One region of the Shinella sp. GW835-FHT14H05 genome, then DNA from elsewhere that is predicted to be linked to it. Evidence: riboswitches for the same ligand, from Rfam matches in the RefSeq annotation. Region 1 holds a riboswitch; each other region holds the start of a gene.
What was found. A riboswitch is a leader RNA that binds a small molecule or an ion and turns the genes downstream of it on or off. The one in region 1 is predicted to bind cobalamin.
Positions count from the first base shown of each region.

Region 2: it holds a riboswitch for cobalamin, as region 1 does, so the genes downstream of both, AC1Q6Z_RS05995 (CbtB domain-containing protein) here and bluB (5,6-dimethylbenzimidazole synthase) in region 1, are expected to answer to the same signal.
Region 3: it holds a riboswitch for cobalamin, as region 1 does, so the genes downstream of both, AC1Q6Z_RS17590 (hypothetical protein) here and bluB (5,6-dimethylbenzimidazole synthase) in region 1, are expected to answer to the same signal.

Region 1 covers NZ_JBXAFY010000001.1:1,357,301-1,362,285, reverse strand. Annotated here, with positions in the region: gene AC1Q6Z_RS06690 (DUF2865 domain-containing protein) at 1-191, shown strand, start outside; gene bluB (5,6-dimethylbenzimidazole synthase) at 184-876, opposite strand; cobalamin riboswitch at 922-1,143, opposite strand; gene AC1Q6Z_RS06680 (diguanylate cyclase domain-containing protein) at 1,205-2,716, opposite strand; gene AC1Q6Z_RS06675 (TolB family protein) at 2,847-3,674, opposite strand; gene AC1Q6Z_RS06670 (hypothetical protein) at 3,690-4,016, opposite strand; gene AC1Q6Z_RS06665 (NAD+ synthase) at 4,019-4,985, opposite strand, start outside.
Region 2 covers NZ_JBXAFY010000001.1:1,216,856-1,221,840, forward strand. Annotated here, with positions in the region: gene AC1Q6Z_RS05985 (cobyric acid synthase) at 1-761, shown strand, start outside; gene AC1Q6Z_RS05990 (peptidoglycan-binding domain-containing protein) at 903-2,873, shown strand; cobalamin riboswitch at 2,945-3,313, shown strand; gene AC1Q6Z_RS05995 (CbtB domain-containing protein) at 3,361-3,537, shown strand; gene AC1Q6Z_RS06000 (CbtA family protein) at 3,550-4,338, shown strand; gene cobU (bifunctional adenosylcobinamide kinase/adenosylcobinamide-phosphate guanylyltransferase) at 4,340-4,864, shown strand; gene cobW (cobalamin biosynthesis protein CobW) at 4,868-4,985, shown strand, end outside.
Region 3 covers NZ_JBXAFY010000005.1:176,789-181,773, reverse strand. Annotated here, with positions in the region: gene AC1Q6Z_RS17595 (glycoside hydrolase family 94 protein) at 1-2,845, opposite strand, end outside; cobalamin riboswitch at 3,253-3,469, shown strand; gene AC1Q6Z_RS17590 (hypothetical protein) at 3,551-3,766, shown strand; gene metH (methionine synthase) at 3,854-4,985, shown strand, end outside.

The DNA of each region.
Region 1 (4,985 bases):
AAGGCGGCTCGATCACCACCATCCACACGCTGCCGAAGAAGGACGAGACGCCGGCCAAGCTGCCGGTGAAGGTCGAGGAACGCGACTACGACCCGGCGAAGAGCAAGGTGCGCACGGTCGGCCCGGTCTTCCTGCCGGCCAACGAATCCGCCATCGATCTCGGCCGCCCGGCCGATGCCGGCGTCAACTAACGCCCGCGTCCGGCCAGCGCTCCTCGAACACCAGGTCCTCCAGCGGCAGACGCTGCCGCCAGCCCTTTACCGCAAGCTCCGGCTCGGCATAGAGGCGGTCGACCAGGCCGACGCAGAGCCAGGCGACGATCTCGACATGGTCCGGAATGCCGAGGATGTTTCGGATGTCGGCGTCATGGAAGATGCTGACCCAGCCCACGCCCACCCCTTCCGCCCGCGCCGCAAGCCAGAGGTTCTGCACGGCGCAGACCGTGGAATAGACATCCATGCGTGGATTGTGCGTGCGCCCCAGAACCACGGTGCCGCCGCGCGTCGGATCGCAGGTGACGCAGATCGACAGTGGCGCCTTGAGGATGCCTTCGAGTTTCAGCGCGCGATATTGCGTCTGGCGGTCGCCGTCGAACATCGCAGCCGCCTCGGCATTGGCCTTCAGGAAGGCGGCATGCACCGCGCGCCGGGTCGCCTCGCTGCGCACCAGCAGAAAATTCCACGGCTGCATGAAGCCGACCGAGGGCGCGCTGTGGGCGGCGTGCAGCAGGCGGCCTACAAGATCGTCCGGCAAGGGATCGGACAGGAACTGGTCGCGCACGTCGCGGCGCGTTTCGATGGCATGGTAGACGGCGGCCTTGTCCTCGCTGGAAAAGGCGCCCGCCCCGACCAGAGGATCGCACGGTTCGGCTCGCATCGTCATCTCCCCAACAATGCGCAAAACCTTCCGCCGTCCGCGCGGTTCGGTCTATCTTGCCAGGCCGGTCTTCTGACTTCGGGTCACACGGCCCGCACCTGCCTTCCCGGTTGAACAACCAGTGGCAAAAGCCTGAATCGATTCAAGCTTTTACGGCGCGAACCATCCCCGTCACAGCGCTGGGCACGTTCCGGACTTGAGGCTCTCACCCGCACCGGATTCCCGATTCTCCTGCAAAACGCAGGCACCTGACGGGAACGATATGCGCATGGCTTGGCGGCGCGATCAAGCCTGCCCGCGCCGCGCACCGGCCTGTCAGCGCCCTATATCAGGCCGCGCGCGCCTCGCCGGCCTCGATGATTATCTCCTGGCCGACATGATCCGCATGGACGGCGCGGTTTCGGCCGGCGTTCTTGGCGGCGTAGAGCGCGGCATCCGCCATCACCATCACGTCATGCACGGAGCCGCCGTGCTGCGGGAACTGCGCGATGCCGGCGCTGCCGCCGATGACGAGCAACTGGCCGTCATAAGCAATCGGCACCTGCGTATCGCGCACGAGGCTACCGGCAAGCTCCAGCAGCGCCTCATGGCTCCGCTCGCCGGTGAGGAGCACGGAGAATTCATCGCCGCCGAGACGGGCGACGCAGCCCTGCTTGCCGATGCGATCGGAAAAACGCCGGGCGACGGCCTGCAGCACCGCGTCACCAGCCGCGTGGCCATGCCGGTCGTTAACCGCTTTGAACTTGTCGAGGTCGAGCGCGAGGATTGCGAAGGGCTTGGTCTCGCCCTTGCGGATGGCGCGGCGCACCTCCTCGTCGAAGCCGCTGCGGTTCTTCAGCCCCGTCAGCGTGTCATGCCGCGCGAGGAAGGCGTTTTTCGCCTCGCTGCGCTGGAGCGCCTTGATGAGGGCGGAAAAGCGCAGCGTGACGAAGAGCATGACGCCGGCGAAGACCAGCACGAACATCGCGATCTGCGGCAGCGCCGAGCGCCAGACGAAGGAGCCCGGCATATTCGGCCGCCAGGAGGCGACCATGGGATTGTAGGCATCGGCGCCGACCGGCGTCATTACCAGCCCCGGCTCCTGCGTCACGATGGGGGTAAAGCCGAGATCGTGCACGCCGAGTCGTCGCTCGGTGTTCGCCAGCATCTTTTTCGAGACCGGCTTGACGGTGATGAGCAGTGTCGGCTCCAGCCGGTGGGCCGGGATATAGAGCGACTTCGGAACGACGGCCTGCACGACGACGATGCTCATGACGCGGTCGATGAGGCGCATGCCGGTGACATGGATTTCCGGCAGCGCCGGCGTCAGAAGGTCGGGATCCTCCTTGGCGCGCGCCACCTGCCAGCCGCCGCGATCCGGCGAGAGCGCCTCGCGATATTTGCGCTCGGCCTTGTGGGTGAGATCGCTCACCCAATGCAGCTTTTCGCGCGCCTTGCTCTCGGAAACCTTTTCCCCGCGATAAACGCCGAGCACCTTTTCGCCGTCCGGCGAAGCGAAGATCATCCAGGAGAAACCGAAGTCGGACCACATCCAGTCACGCAGCTGGTCCCGCACGAAGGCGTCGCCCGGCATGCCGTCTGCAAGCTCGTTGAAGCTCTTGTCCCAAAAGGAAAGCTGGCTCTGGTACTGTACGACCTGGTCGATCTGGTGGCCGAACTCGTTGCGCACCAGCGTGCGCTCGGTCTCGGCGACAAAACTGTCGGCCCGCTCGATCGCGTAGTCGAGCACGAGGTAATTGGCGGCGCCGAACAGCAGCACGATCATCACGGCCGCCGTCCGGATCACCAAACCAACACCGCGTCGCCGTGTCGCGCGGCTTTCTTCCGCTTTGCTCGTCATCTCTGCCCCTGCCTGTCCCCCGCCCGGTTTTCCGGACATTGTTGAACAAAGGCTACAGGCAAGACGGCAAAAATCGCTTAAGCGGGCTGGTGAGCAAAAACTTAACTTGCGCTCACCGGATATCGGGAGATCAGGCGGCCGGCGCGTAGCGCACGAAGGCGAATTTTTCGCCGTCCGGCGCCCAGTTCGGCACGTTCATCGTGCCCTGCCCGCCGAAAAGCTCGAAAAGGACGCGCGCATTGCCGCCATCCATGTCCATCAGGCGCAGGCGCACGCTAAGATCGCGCGGATGGTCGAAGACATCGCCATCATAGGAAAGCACCAGCAAGTGCCGGCCATCGGGCGAAGGATGCGGGAACCAGTCGCCATAGGGGCTGTCGGTGATGCGCGTCGGCTCGCTGCCATCCGGCCGCACCCGCCAGATCTGCATCCGGCCGGTGCGGCTGGAGTTGAAATAGATCCAGTCACCATCCGCCGAATAATCCGGCCCGTCATTGCGCCCCTCGCCAAATGTCAGCCGACGCTCCTCGCCGCCGGCGACCGGGATCGTGTAGATATCGAAGAGATCGCCGCGAATGCCGCAATAGGCGAATGTCGCCCCATCCGGCGACCAGCCATGCCAGTAAGACGGCAGGTTCGGCGTCACCAGCCGCGGCGTACCGCCTTCCGCTGGCAGCACATAGATCGCCGACTTGCCGAACTCCACCTTGTCGCTGATCGCCAGCAACGTACCGTCGGGCGAAAGCCCGTGGTCATTGTTGCAGAGCGTCGCAAAGCCGGTGTCGATCTGCACCGGTTCGCCGCCATCCAGCGAAAGGCGATAGAGCAACCCGTCGCCATTGATCACCAGTAAACGCCCATCCCGCGAAAAATTCGGCGCCTCGACAAGCCGCTCCGTCTGCCAGACGATTCGTGTCTCGCCGGTGACGATATCGTGGATCTCGACGGAACTGCGCATGGGCTTCCCTTGTCGTTATTGTCGCTCATCCAACGCCGGCAAAAGCTTGCGGCAGATCGATTGCATCAGCACGACATTGCTCTGGTCCCGCCAGGTCGAAACGAAACCCCAGACCAACAACAAAAGGATGCAGGTGAAGGCCACACCGACGATGACGAGGCTGCCGGTCGCAAGGCCGTAGATTCCGAACACCGCCGGTGTTGCGAAATAGGCGACCTGCGCCGAAACCTGCCGGCCGGCCGACATGTCGCTCAGCGACCACAACCGGATGAGCCTGATCTCTTCGGTCGTGAAATCCGGGCGGCTTTCGTCGCCGCCCGGCTCGCTGGAGCGCGCCTCCATGCTCAGCCCCGATCCCGAAACCGGTTGGTGATCGGGTAGCGGCGGTCGCGGCCGAAGTTCTTCTTGGTGATCTTCACGCCGGGCGCCGACTGGCGGCGCTTGTATTCGGCGATGTAGAGCAGGTGCTCGATGCGATGCACCGTCGCCACGTCGTGGCCGCGCGAAACGATCTCCTCAGTGCTCATCTCCTTTTCGACGAGGCATTCGAGGATGTCGTCGAGCACGGGATAGGGCGGCAGCGAATCCTGGTCGGTCTGGTTGGGGCGCAGTTCGGCGGACGGCGCCTTGTCGATGATGTTCTTCGGGATCACCTCGCCCGTCGGGCCGAGCGCACCCGGCGGCGTATGTTCGTTGCGCCAGCGCGACAGCGCGTAGACCTGCATCTTGTAAAGGTCCTTGATGGGATTGAAGCCACCGTTCATGTCACCGTAGAGCGTGGCGTAACCGACCGACATTTCCGACTTGTTGCCGGTGGTGACGACCATCGAGCCGAACTTGTTGGAGACGGCCATGAGGATCGTGCCGCGCGTGCGGCTCTGCAGGTTTTCTTCGGTGATGCCCTCTTCCGTGCCTTCGAAGAGTTCCGAAAGCGAAGAGAGGAAGCCGGAAACCGGCGCCTCGATCGGCACGATGTCATAGCGGCAGCCGAGCAGCTTGGCGCAATCGGCCGCGTCCTTCAGCGAATCCTTCGAGGTATAGCGGTAGGGCAGCATGATGCAGCGCACCCGCTCCTCGCCCAACGCATCCACGGCGATGGCCGCGCAGATCGCCGAGTCGATGCCGCCGGACAGGCCGAGCACGACGTTCTTGAAGCCGTTCTTGTTGACGTAATCGCGGAAGCCGAGCAGGCAGGCACGGTAATCCGCCTCCTCGTGCTCGGGAATGCGCGACATCGGCCCGCCGTCGCAGACCCAGCCGTCGCCGCGCTTCTTCCAGGTGGTAAGCGCGATCGTCTCCTCGAACTGGCTC
Region 2 (4,985 bases), 140 kb from region 1:
CCGAGGATTCCGTGGTTCTAGAGCGACTCGCCAAGGGCGGCGGCGGCGCCTTGAAGGTGGCGGTGCCGGTGCTGCCTCGCATTGCCAATTTCGACGATCTCGATCCGCTGAAGGCCGAGCCGCAGGTCGATCTCGTCTTCGTGCGGCCGGGCGAGCGGTTTCCGGCCGATGCCGGGCTCGTCGTGCTGCCCGGCTCGAAATCCACCATTTCAGACCTCGGCGATTTTCGCGCGGCCGGCTGGGACAGGGACCTCGCGATGCATATACGCCGCGGCGGCCGCGTCATCGGCATCTGCGGCGGTTACCAGATGCTGGGTCACCGCGTCACCGATCCGCTCGGCATCGAGGGCAGCGAGCGCGAGGTCGAAGGCCTCGGGCTGCTGGCGGTCGAAACGGAAATGGCGCCGGAAAAGACCGTGCGCAACAGCACGGCCCGCTCGCTGCAATATGACGTGCCGCTGGAGGGCTACGAAATCCACCTCGGCCGCACCACCGGGCCGGATGCGCTGCGCCCTGCCGTGAGCATCGACGGGCGGGCGGATGGCGCGATCTCGCCGGATGGCCGCGTCATGGGCACCTATCTGCACGGCCTGCTTTCGAGCGACGCCTACCGGGCGCGGCTGCTCGCCGACTTCGGCATCGAGGGCGGCGGCTTCGATTATCGGGCAGGCGTCGACGTGGCGCTGGATGGTGTGGCGGCGGAGCTGGAGGCCGTTCTCGACCCGGCCTGGCTCGATCGCCTTTTAGGCAGCGCTGATTAAATCGCGCCCCTGAAACGTTCAGCCATCGGGTTCCTGTGACTGCCGGCCTGCCGCACCAAAGTTGCGCCAGAATTCGGTGCGAGGACAGATGGAAATCCGCCCGGTTGCCGGGCGCAGCGCCTTCGAAAGGGTGAGACGACTATGGGTTCTGGACCTCTCGCACGATCCGTTCTGGTGAGGATCGGCCTTGCAAGCCTCGTCGGGCTGACGCTCGCGGGCCAGCCGGCAATCGCCTTCGCCCAGGCCACCACCGGCAAGGAAGCCGGAAGTGCCGGAAAACGCTGGGAAGAGGAATTTTCGCTCTGGCAGAAGGTTTCCGCCGGCAGCGACCTCACGCAGTACGAAACCTATCTGAAGCAATATCCGAACGGCACCTTCGCCTCGATGGCGCGCCTGCGCATCGCCGAGTTGCAGGCCGCCGCCAAGGTGAAGCAGACGACCGGCACCTCCACCGAGCAGGCCGAGGCGGACGCCAAGGCCAAAGCGGAACAGGCGGCCGCTGCCGAAAAGGCGAAGGCGGAAGAGCAGGCGGCTGCGGAAAAGGCCAAGGCTGAGGAAGAGGCCCGGAAAACTGCGGAAGCCGAGAAGGCGAAGGCCGATGCGGAAGCCGCGCGCCTGAAGGCGGAGGCCGAGACGAAGAAGGCCGAAGAAGAAGCACAGAAGGCCGCCGAGGCCGAGAAAGCCAAGGCGGAGGCCGAAACGGCACGCCTGAAGGCCGAAGCCGAGGCCAAGAAGGCTGAAGAGGAAGCGCAGAAGGCTGCCGAAGCCGAAAAGGCCAAGGCTGCGGAAGAAGCCCGCCTGAAGGCGGAAGCCGAGGCGAAGAAGGCGGAAGAAGAAACCGCCGCCCGTGCGCTGGCCGCGGAAAAGGCCGCCGCCGAGGAGAAGGCAAAAGCGGAAGCCGCGGCCGCGGAAAAAGCCCGCACCGAAGAGGCCGCCCGCCTGAAGGCGGAAGCGGAACAGAAGGAAGCGGCTGCGCGCAAGCTGGCCGATGAACAGGCCGCCGAGGCCGAGCGCCTTAAGGCAGAGGCCCAGGCGGCTGCGGACAAAGCCAAGGCCGAAGAAACGGCGCGCCTGAAGGCCGAAGCCGAACGCCAGAAGGCCGAAGAGGCCGCGGCCGCGCAGAAGGCGCGGGCCGAAGAGGAAGCCGCCGCCCGTCGCGAGGCCGAAGCCAAGCGCATCGAGACCGAGAAGGCCGTCGCCGAAGAAAAGGCGCGCATCCAGGAAGAGGCCGCCGCCGCGCGCAAGCTTGCGGAAGAGAAGGCGGCTGAAGTGGAGAAACTGAAGGCCGAAGCGGCACGCGCTGCGGCGGATGCCGAGGCCAAGGCTGCGGAAGCCGCCCGCCTTGCCGAAGAGGCTGAAAAACGCGCCGAAGAGGCTGCTGAAGCCGCAAAGCAGGCGGACACCGAAAATACTGAAACCGAGGGGGCCGACACCGGCGAAGCCGCGACGGCCACCCGCGAAACCGAAACGCAGGACGCCGAGCGCAAGAACCGCGGCCTCGCCATCGAACGGGCCGACGACGCGAAGAAGCGCGAGGAGGAGATCTTCGAAAAGGCCGTGCTCGGCGGCACGCAGGAATCGTTCCAGGCCTATCTCGACGAATATCCGAATGGTCGTTTCGTCGGGGATGCCCGCGAACGGCTCGCAGCGCTGGCCGATACCAAGCGCGAGGAGGCGGTGACGCCGAAGCAGGAAACCGAGACGGCCATCATCGACACCGAGCGCCAGGCCATCGAGGAGCGGCCGATCGTCGATCCCCGCGAGGCCTACATGGACCGGTCGATTCGGGTGCAGGCACAGCGCTTCCTGAGCGCGCTCGGCTACAATACCTACGGCGTCGACGGCGTCTTCGGCCCGCGCACCCGCTCGGCGATCGCCGCCTGGCAGGGTTCCTCCGGCTATCGCGCCGATGGCTACCTGTCGCGTCCGCAATACCGCGCATTGCGGCAGGCCGCGCAATATGCCGAAGCCCGGCAGAACCGCCAGCGCCGCTACCAGCAGGACTACGACGTGCTCGAAGGCCCGGTCGATGGGTACTATGAAGAGCGCGAATACCGCGGCGACAGCTACTACAACGATGGCGGCGGTCTGGTGATCATTCCGGGCTATTGAGTGGGTGACGGCGGTTTCAGCACAGGCGATGCCGCTGCGGATCGATTGACTTGCGCGATGCGGAAGCATAATCATCCGGATTATTGGATGGTTCCCGGATCCGGAAACGGATCGGGGAGTAAATGGGAATGTGACGCGGCGGACCCAAATAGGGCGCTGCAATCACGGCCGACCCCGCGACTGTAGAGTGGCGAGGGACGTTCATCCGGAGGGCAGGATCTGGTGCGGGACGAAGCAATGGTGCTTCAGGCCGTGCCAGGGAGAACCCGCCGGAAAAGCCACTGGGTGGCATCGCGATAAGCCGGGGCCGGACGCCTCTTAGTCTACGAATCGTCCACCCTTTTGCGATGCGTCTACCCGGGAAGGTGAGAATGTTCCGCAGGCGTTGAAAAGCGCCGGACGCCGCGAGCCAGGAGACCTGCCAGCCGATGAGGGCATTTCGCCCGACCTGGGGAGGGGCTTCCCCAACGCCTGCACGGAGGTTGTCATGGCTGTTTCTTCAACGTCTTCTGTTACCCTTTCCGCAAACGACCGCCTTGTTGCCGGCGTTTTCGCGCTTCTGATCGGCGCTTTCCTGGTTTTCGGCGCGGGCCTCGCGAATTCGGCCGTGCTGCATGACACGGCGCACGACACCCGTCACTCCTACGGCTTTCCCTGCCACTAAGGAGTTTTTGACATGATCGTTCGTTATCTCCTGGCCGCCCTGGTGGCCGGGCTGTTCTCCGGCGTGCTGATGACAGCCGCCCAGGAGGCGCGAGTCGTGCCGCTCATTCTCCATGCGGAGGAATTCGAGGGCGGCGGCGAAACCGCGCCGGCCACCGAAGGCACCACGCCCGCTACCGATGGCGCCACGCAGACGCAGGAGCATTCTTCGCTCGGCGCCGTCCTTCTGGATGTGGCTTCGTCCTTCTCGCCGATCTCCGTCGCCTATGCCCATGAGGGCGAAGAGCACGAAGAGGGCGGTATCATGTTCGGCATGAGCCGGTTCTCCGGCACGCTGCTCGCAAACCTCGTGACCGGCTCGGGCTTTGCCCTGTTGCTCGCCGGCTTCAGCCTCGTTTCCGGCCATCCGATCACGGTGGCGAACGGTGCGCTGTGGGGGGCTGCCGGCTGGCTTGCCGTGCACATGCTGCCGGCCATCGGCCTGCCGCCGGAGCTTCCGGGCTTCCCGGCCGCCGATCTCGGCGATCGCCAAGTCTGGTGGGTTGCGACCATCGTGCTTTCCGCGGCAGGGCTCTACCTGCTCTTCCTCAAGGACGGCATCGTCGCCAAGATCGCCGGCATCGTGCTGATTGCGGCGCCGCAGGTCTACGGCGCGCCGCAGCCGGGCGACATTTCCAGCAATGTTCCGGCCGTTCTCGGTGCGGAGTTCGCCGTCGCGGCGCTCGCCACGACGCTGTTCTTCTGGATCGTGCTCGGCCTCTCGCTGGGTTTTGCCAACGAAAAGATCGCCAAGGCCGCCTGATATGGCACAGACATCGCCCGGAGCCGTCCTGGTTCTGGGCGGTGCGCGTTCCGGAAAATCCGCTTTTGCCGAAAGGCTGGTCGCCGAGACCGGCCTTTCGCGTCATTACATCGCCACCGGCCGGGCATGGGACGATGAGATGCGCCAGCGCATCGACAAACACCGCGAGGATCGCGGCGACGGCTGGCAAACCCATGAGGAGCCGCTTGCGCTCGCCACCCGCATCAGGGATGTGGCACGCCCGGACCGGGCGGTGCTCATCGATTGCCTTACGCTCTGGGTGACCAACCTGATGCTGGAGGAACGCGATATGGCCGCGGAATTTGCCGGCCTCGCGGAAGCGATCAAGGCGGCGCAGGGCCGGCTGGTCTTCGTCTCCAACGAGGTCGGCCTCGGCATCGTGCCGGAAAACCGCATGGCGCGTGAATTCCGCGACCATGCCGGGCGGCTGCATCAGCAGATCGCCGCCCTCGTGCCAGAAGTCTATTTCGTCGCGGCCGGATTGCCGCTGAAAATGAAGGGTTGAGTCATGCTGCAACAGAAAATCCCCGCCACCGTCATCACCGGCTTCCTCGGCGCGGGCAAGACGACGCTGATCCGCAACCTGCTCCAGAATGCCGGCGGCAAGCGCATCGCGCTCATCATCA
Region 3 (4,985 bases), on a different contig from region 1:
GCGCCACGGACAGCACCGCCAGCGCCGGCGCCTGCCACATCGACTTGTAATGGGCGAGGATGCCGCCGCGCGCGGCACTGTCGGCCTGCGCGGCCGTGCGCCATTCCAGCATCAGCTTGCGGCTGACCATGGTGCGATAGAGCGAACGCACGATCGCATCCGCCATCAGCGCCGCCGAATGGGCGATGAAGGCGATGCGCAGCGCCACCTGCGCATTGGCCGCGCGGATATCGGAGAAGACGCGGTGCACATGGGCGCGCGCGACGATGTCGTTGCGGCGCGGCATGACGCCGGAGATCAGCGACAGCGTCGGGGCGACGAAGAGCAGGAAGATCAGCACGAGCTGCCAGATCAGCGCCTGGCGCGGCTCCATATAGTACCAGCCCATGACGGAGGCGACGAGCCAGCCGATCGGGATGAGGCTGCGGCGCAGGTTATCGTACATCTTCCAGCGGCCGAGCATGGAAATGCCGCTCGACGGGCCGAAAATATAGGGCAGAAGCTGCCAGTCGCCGCGCGCCCAGCGATGCTGGCGCGAGGTTTCGACGCCGTAGCGGGTCGGGAAATCCTCCACCAGCTCGACATCCGTCACCAGGGCGCAGCGCGCCAGCGAGCCTTCGAGAAGGTCGTGGCTGAGCACCGAGTTCTCCTCGATGCGGCCCTTCACCGAGGCCTCGAAAGCATCGACGTGATAGAGCCCCTTGCCCGTGAAGGTGCCTTCGCCGACGAAGTCCTGGTAGACGTCGGACACGGTGAAGACATAGGGGTCGATGCCGCGGTCGGCGGAGAAGATGCGCTGGAAGGTTGAGGCTTCCTTGCCCGTCGTCAGCGAGGGTGTCACGCGCGGCTGCAGGATGCTGTAGCCGGCGGTGACCTCGCCCTTGTCCGCGTCGATGACCGGACGGTTGATCGGGTGGTGCAGCTTGCCGACGAGCTTCGTCACCGCATCGCGCATCAGGCGCGTGTCGGAATCGAGCGTCATGACGTATTTCACGTCCGCCGGCACGATGTTGGCGCCCGGCAGGAAGGTCGTGTCGCCGTCACCGCGCAGAAGCAGGTTCAGCTCGTGCAGCTTACCGCGCTTGCGCTCCCAGCCCATCCAGCAGCCTTCGGACGGATTATACAGGCGGCGGCGGTGCAGCAGGTAGAAGCGCGTGCGGCCGTCATAGGCGTAGCGCGCCGAAAGGGTGGCGATCTCGCGCTTGGCATAGTCGAGCACGTCGAGATCGGCGGGAGTCTCCTCGGACGAGCTGTCGGCCCAGTCGCTGAGCAGCGAGAAATAGATCTCGCCGCGCGGATTGGCGAGATAGTGGACTTCGAGATTGCGCACCAGCTCGTCGACATGGTCGCGCTTGGAAATCAGACAGGGCACCACGACGAGCGTGCGCGCATCCTCGGGAATACCGTCCTTGAATTCATAGCCGACGAGGCGCGACGGCGTGACGAAGAAGGTGACGAGCGTGTTGAACAGGCCCGTCGCCCCTTCGGAGGCCGGCAGCGCGAAGAGGATCAGCATGATCAGCCAGGCGCCGTCCGGAATGTCGAGCTGATCGAGGAAATAATAGACCGCGATCATCGCGAGCAGCGTCAGGATGATGTTCGGCCCGGCAATGGCGAACCAGTCGAGCCGGCGCCCGAAGCGCACGACGCGCTGGACGATCGAGGGGCTGTAGTCGATGCGCTTTTCGAGCAGCTTGCGCTTCTTGCCGACGAGGAAGGAGGCGACATTGGCCTGATATTCCGGATCGTCCGCATGGGCCGCGGCATCTTCCGCCGTCATGGCCAGCGCGATCTCGGTCACTTCCAGCTCGGTCTTGCCGGAGCGGCGGGCGAAACGCTCGATCGTGTTGCGGTATTTGTTGCGCGAGCCGAAATCGAGGTCGCTATAGTCCGAACCCTGCCGCAGCGCCTCGTCGAGACGGCTCACACTTTCGAACCAGACCGGCCATTCCGTGTCGTCCACCGAGCGCAGGCTCTTGATCAGCGAGCTCATCGTCACATTGCCGGAGGAAAGCCGGTTGTTCTCCGCGACGATCAGTTCTTCGAGATCCGTGCCGCGGCTTTCGATCTTGCGCTCTAGCCACTGGATCACCGCGCCGGAGGCCTGGAGGCCGTCGCGCAGGCGATAAAGAAGCTGGATGACGAAGGTATTGTCCTCGACGAAGCTCTCCATCGACTGGAGATGCGCGATGCACTTTTCCGGATCGTTGAGGCGGATCAGTTCGTCGGCCACTTCGTTCGCCTTGAACCGCATTTTTCGCGAGCGCTCGACGCGGCTCGATATGCGCCGCAGGTTTTCGAGCAGCACGAAGCGAATGAAGGAGGGCAGCGCCCAGAGTTCGCCGATCTTCAGCGCGTCAAGCTTCTGGAAGCCCTGCACGAAGGACGTCAGCCCCTCATGCGAGACGCCGCTATGGGTATGCGCGACATAGAGCCAAGCGAGCGCCAACGTACGCGGCACCACCTGCCCCTCGATCTGAATGGTCGGGAGCTGGCGATAGAACCGCCGCGGGAAGTCGCGCCGGACCTCCTGGATCGCCTCTTCGACGACATAATAGTTGTCGAGCAGCCATTCGGCGGCCGGCGTGATCTGTGCGCCCGCTTCGACATCCTTGGCCGTCGCCTGGTAGACGCGAAAGATTTCCTTCTCGTTTTCCTTGTGCCGGGCACGGAATTCGAAGGGCTGGAAGCCGGGCAGCGCCGCGGTCTTGTCGCGCGCCAGCGCTTCACCGCAATCGGCGAGCTCCTCCAGCGACAGATAGGTGGCGCGGATCGAATCGTTATAATCGATCTGCTTGGCGTCGGCGTCGCGCGAAGGGGCTTGCGGCGTATTGTGAAGGGGCATGTTTCTGATTCTGGATCCGGCCATATGGAACCATCCGGCAACGGCCTTTGCGCCGAACGGTTTGTTGCGGGCAGGCTTCATCTCGGTGCCGCGATCAGCCATGAGACCATACGGCGCCCGGATGGCGCGAATGGAATGGACATGGCTCAGGCGACACGCTGCTTGGCATCCTGGCCGCGTGGTGCATGAAAACGGCATTTTTTAGCCGCAAGGACAGAGACTTGCAACATGTCAACATGACCGGATGGCGCAGCATCGACCCTCATTTGTGGTTTTGGTGAATCGCAAGACCCGGATGGGGCCGCACGAGCGCATAGGACAGGCGGATGCCAAATGCATGACATGGGGAAAAGTTCCGCAGCTCTTGCCAACGCCGATCCCGCCATTGACTTGGCGGCGCCGCCACGCCAGCTTGGCGCCGTCAGGGTCTTCCGAGTCGAAACGGCTCGGAGGCTAAGAGGGAAGCCGGTGCGATGCTCCAGATCGAGCACCAAGACCGGCGCTGCCCCCGCAACTGTGAACGGCGAGTTTCTGTCGAAGGATGCCACTGGTTTTTACACCGGGAAGGCGAGACAGGGGCGACGACCCGCAAGCCAGGAGACCTGCCCTGACAGCTGTAACGTCCATGGGCGGGGTGTCCCAAGGGTGCGCCTGCTCCCGCATGCGTGCGTCCGGTCATCCCCCAATTCACCGATTGGGGAAACAATGCTTGCCAATACCGACCACGGCCTCTCCGGCACCGGAAAGCCGGAATCCATCTTCATCTCCTGGCTGCTCTGGCAGCCGCGCGGCGCCGATCTTGCCGTCGAAGCCCTGAAGGAAGTGCGCAAGCTCGCGCGCTACGAAGGCATCGATCCCGATATCGTGCGCCTGAGGGCGCTGTTCGCTTCGCTTGCCGGCGCGGGAGGTGCGGTGCACTGACGGCTTAACGCATAAAGACATATTGACATAAAGATATCTTTATGTGATCTCCGGTGTAGTATGATGATGACACCGGAGGGCTTTGCCATGGCCAATTCGCACCTGGACACCCTGTTCGGCCCAGAACTGCCACGCCGCGACGGCAGCGAGGTTCTCGCCGCCCTGCAGGCCGCCGCCCGCGAGCGCATCCTGGTGCTCGACGGCGCCATGGGCACGGAAATCCAGACCCTGAAGCTGGTGGAAGACGATTTCCGAGGCGACCGCTTCGGCGACTGCGCCTGCCACCAGCAGGGCAACAACGACCTCCTGACGCTGACCCAGCCCGGCGCGATCGAGGACATCCACTACCGCTACGCGCTTGCCGGCGCCGACATCCTCGAAACCAACACCTTCTCCTCCACCACCATCGCCCAGGCCGATTACGGCATGGAGGACATGGTCTATGAACTGAACCGCGACGGCGCGCGCCTTGCGCGGCGCGCCGGTCTGCGCGCGCAGGAAAAGGACGGCCGCCGCCGCTTCGTCGCCGGCGCCCTCGGCCCGACGAACCGCACCGCCTCCATTTCGCCGGACGTCAACAATCCCGGCTACCGCGCCGTCACCTTCGACGACCTGCGCACCGCCTATGCCGAGCAGGTCCGCGGCCTCATCGACGGCAGCGCCGATATCATCCTGATCGAGACGATCTTTGACACGCTGAACGCCAAGGCCGCGATCTTCGCCACCCGCGAAGTCTTCGAGGAAAAGGACATCCACCTGCCGGTGATGATCTCCGGCACGATCACCGACCTTTCCGGCCGCACGCTCTCCGGCCAGACGCCGGAGGCTTTCTGGAACTCGGTGCGCCACGCCGACCCCTTCTCCATCGGCCTCAACTGCGCGCTCGGCGCCAATGCCATGCGCGCCCACCTCGCCGAAATCTCCTCCGTCGCGCAAACCTTCGTCTGCGCGTATCCCAATGCCGGCCTGCCCAACGCCTTCGGCCAGTATGACGAGACGCCGGACGAGATGGCCGCCCAGATCGAAGGGTTTATGCGCGATGGGCTCGTCAATATCGTCGGCGGCTGCTGCGGCTCGACACCGGATCATATCCGCGCCATCGCAGCCGCCGCCGCGCGCCACAGCCCGCGCGAAATCCCCGACATCCCGCGCCACATGCGCCTCTCCGGCCTCGAACCCTTCACGCTGACCGACGCCATTCCCTTCGTGAACGTGGGCG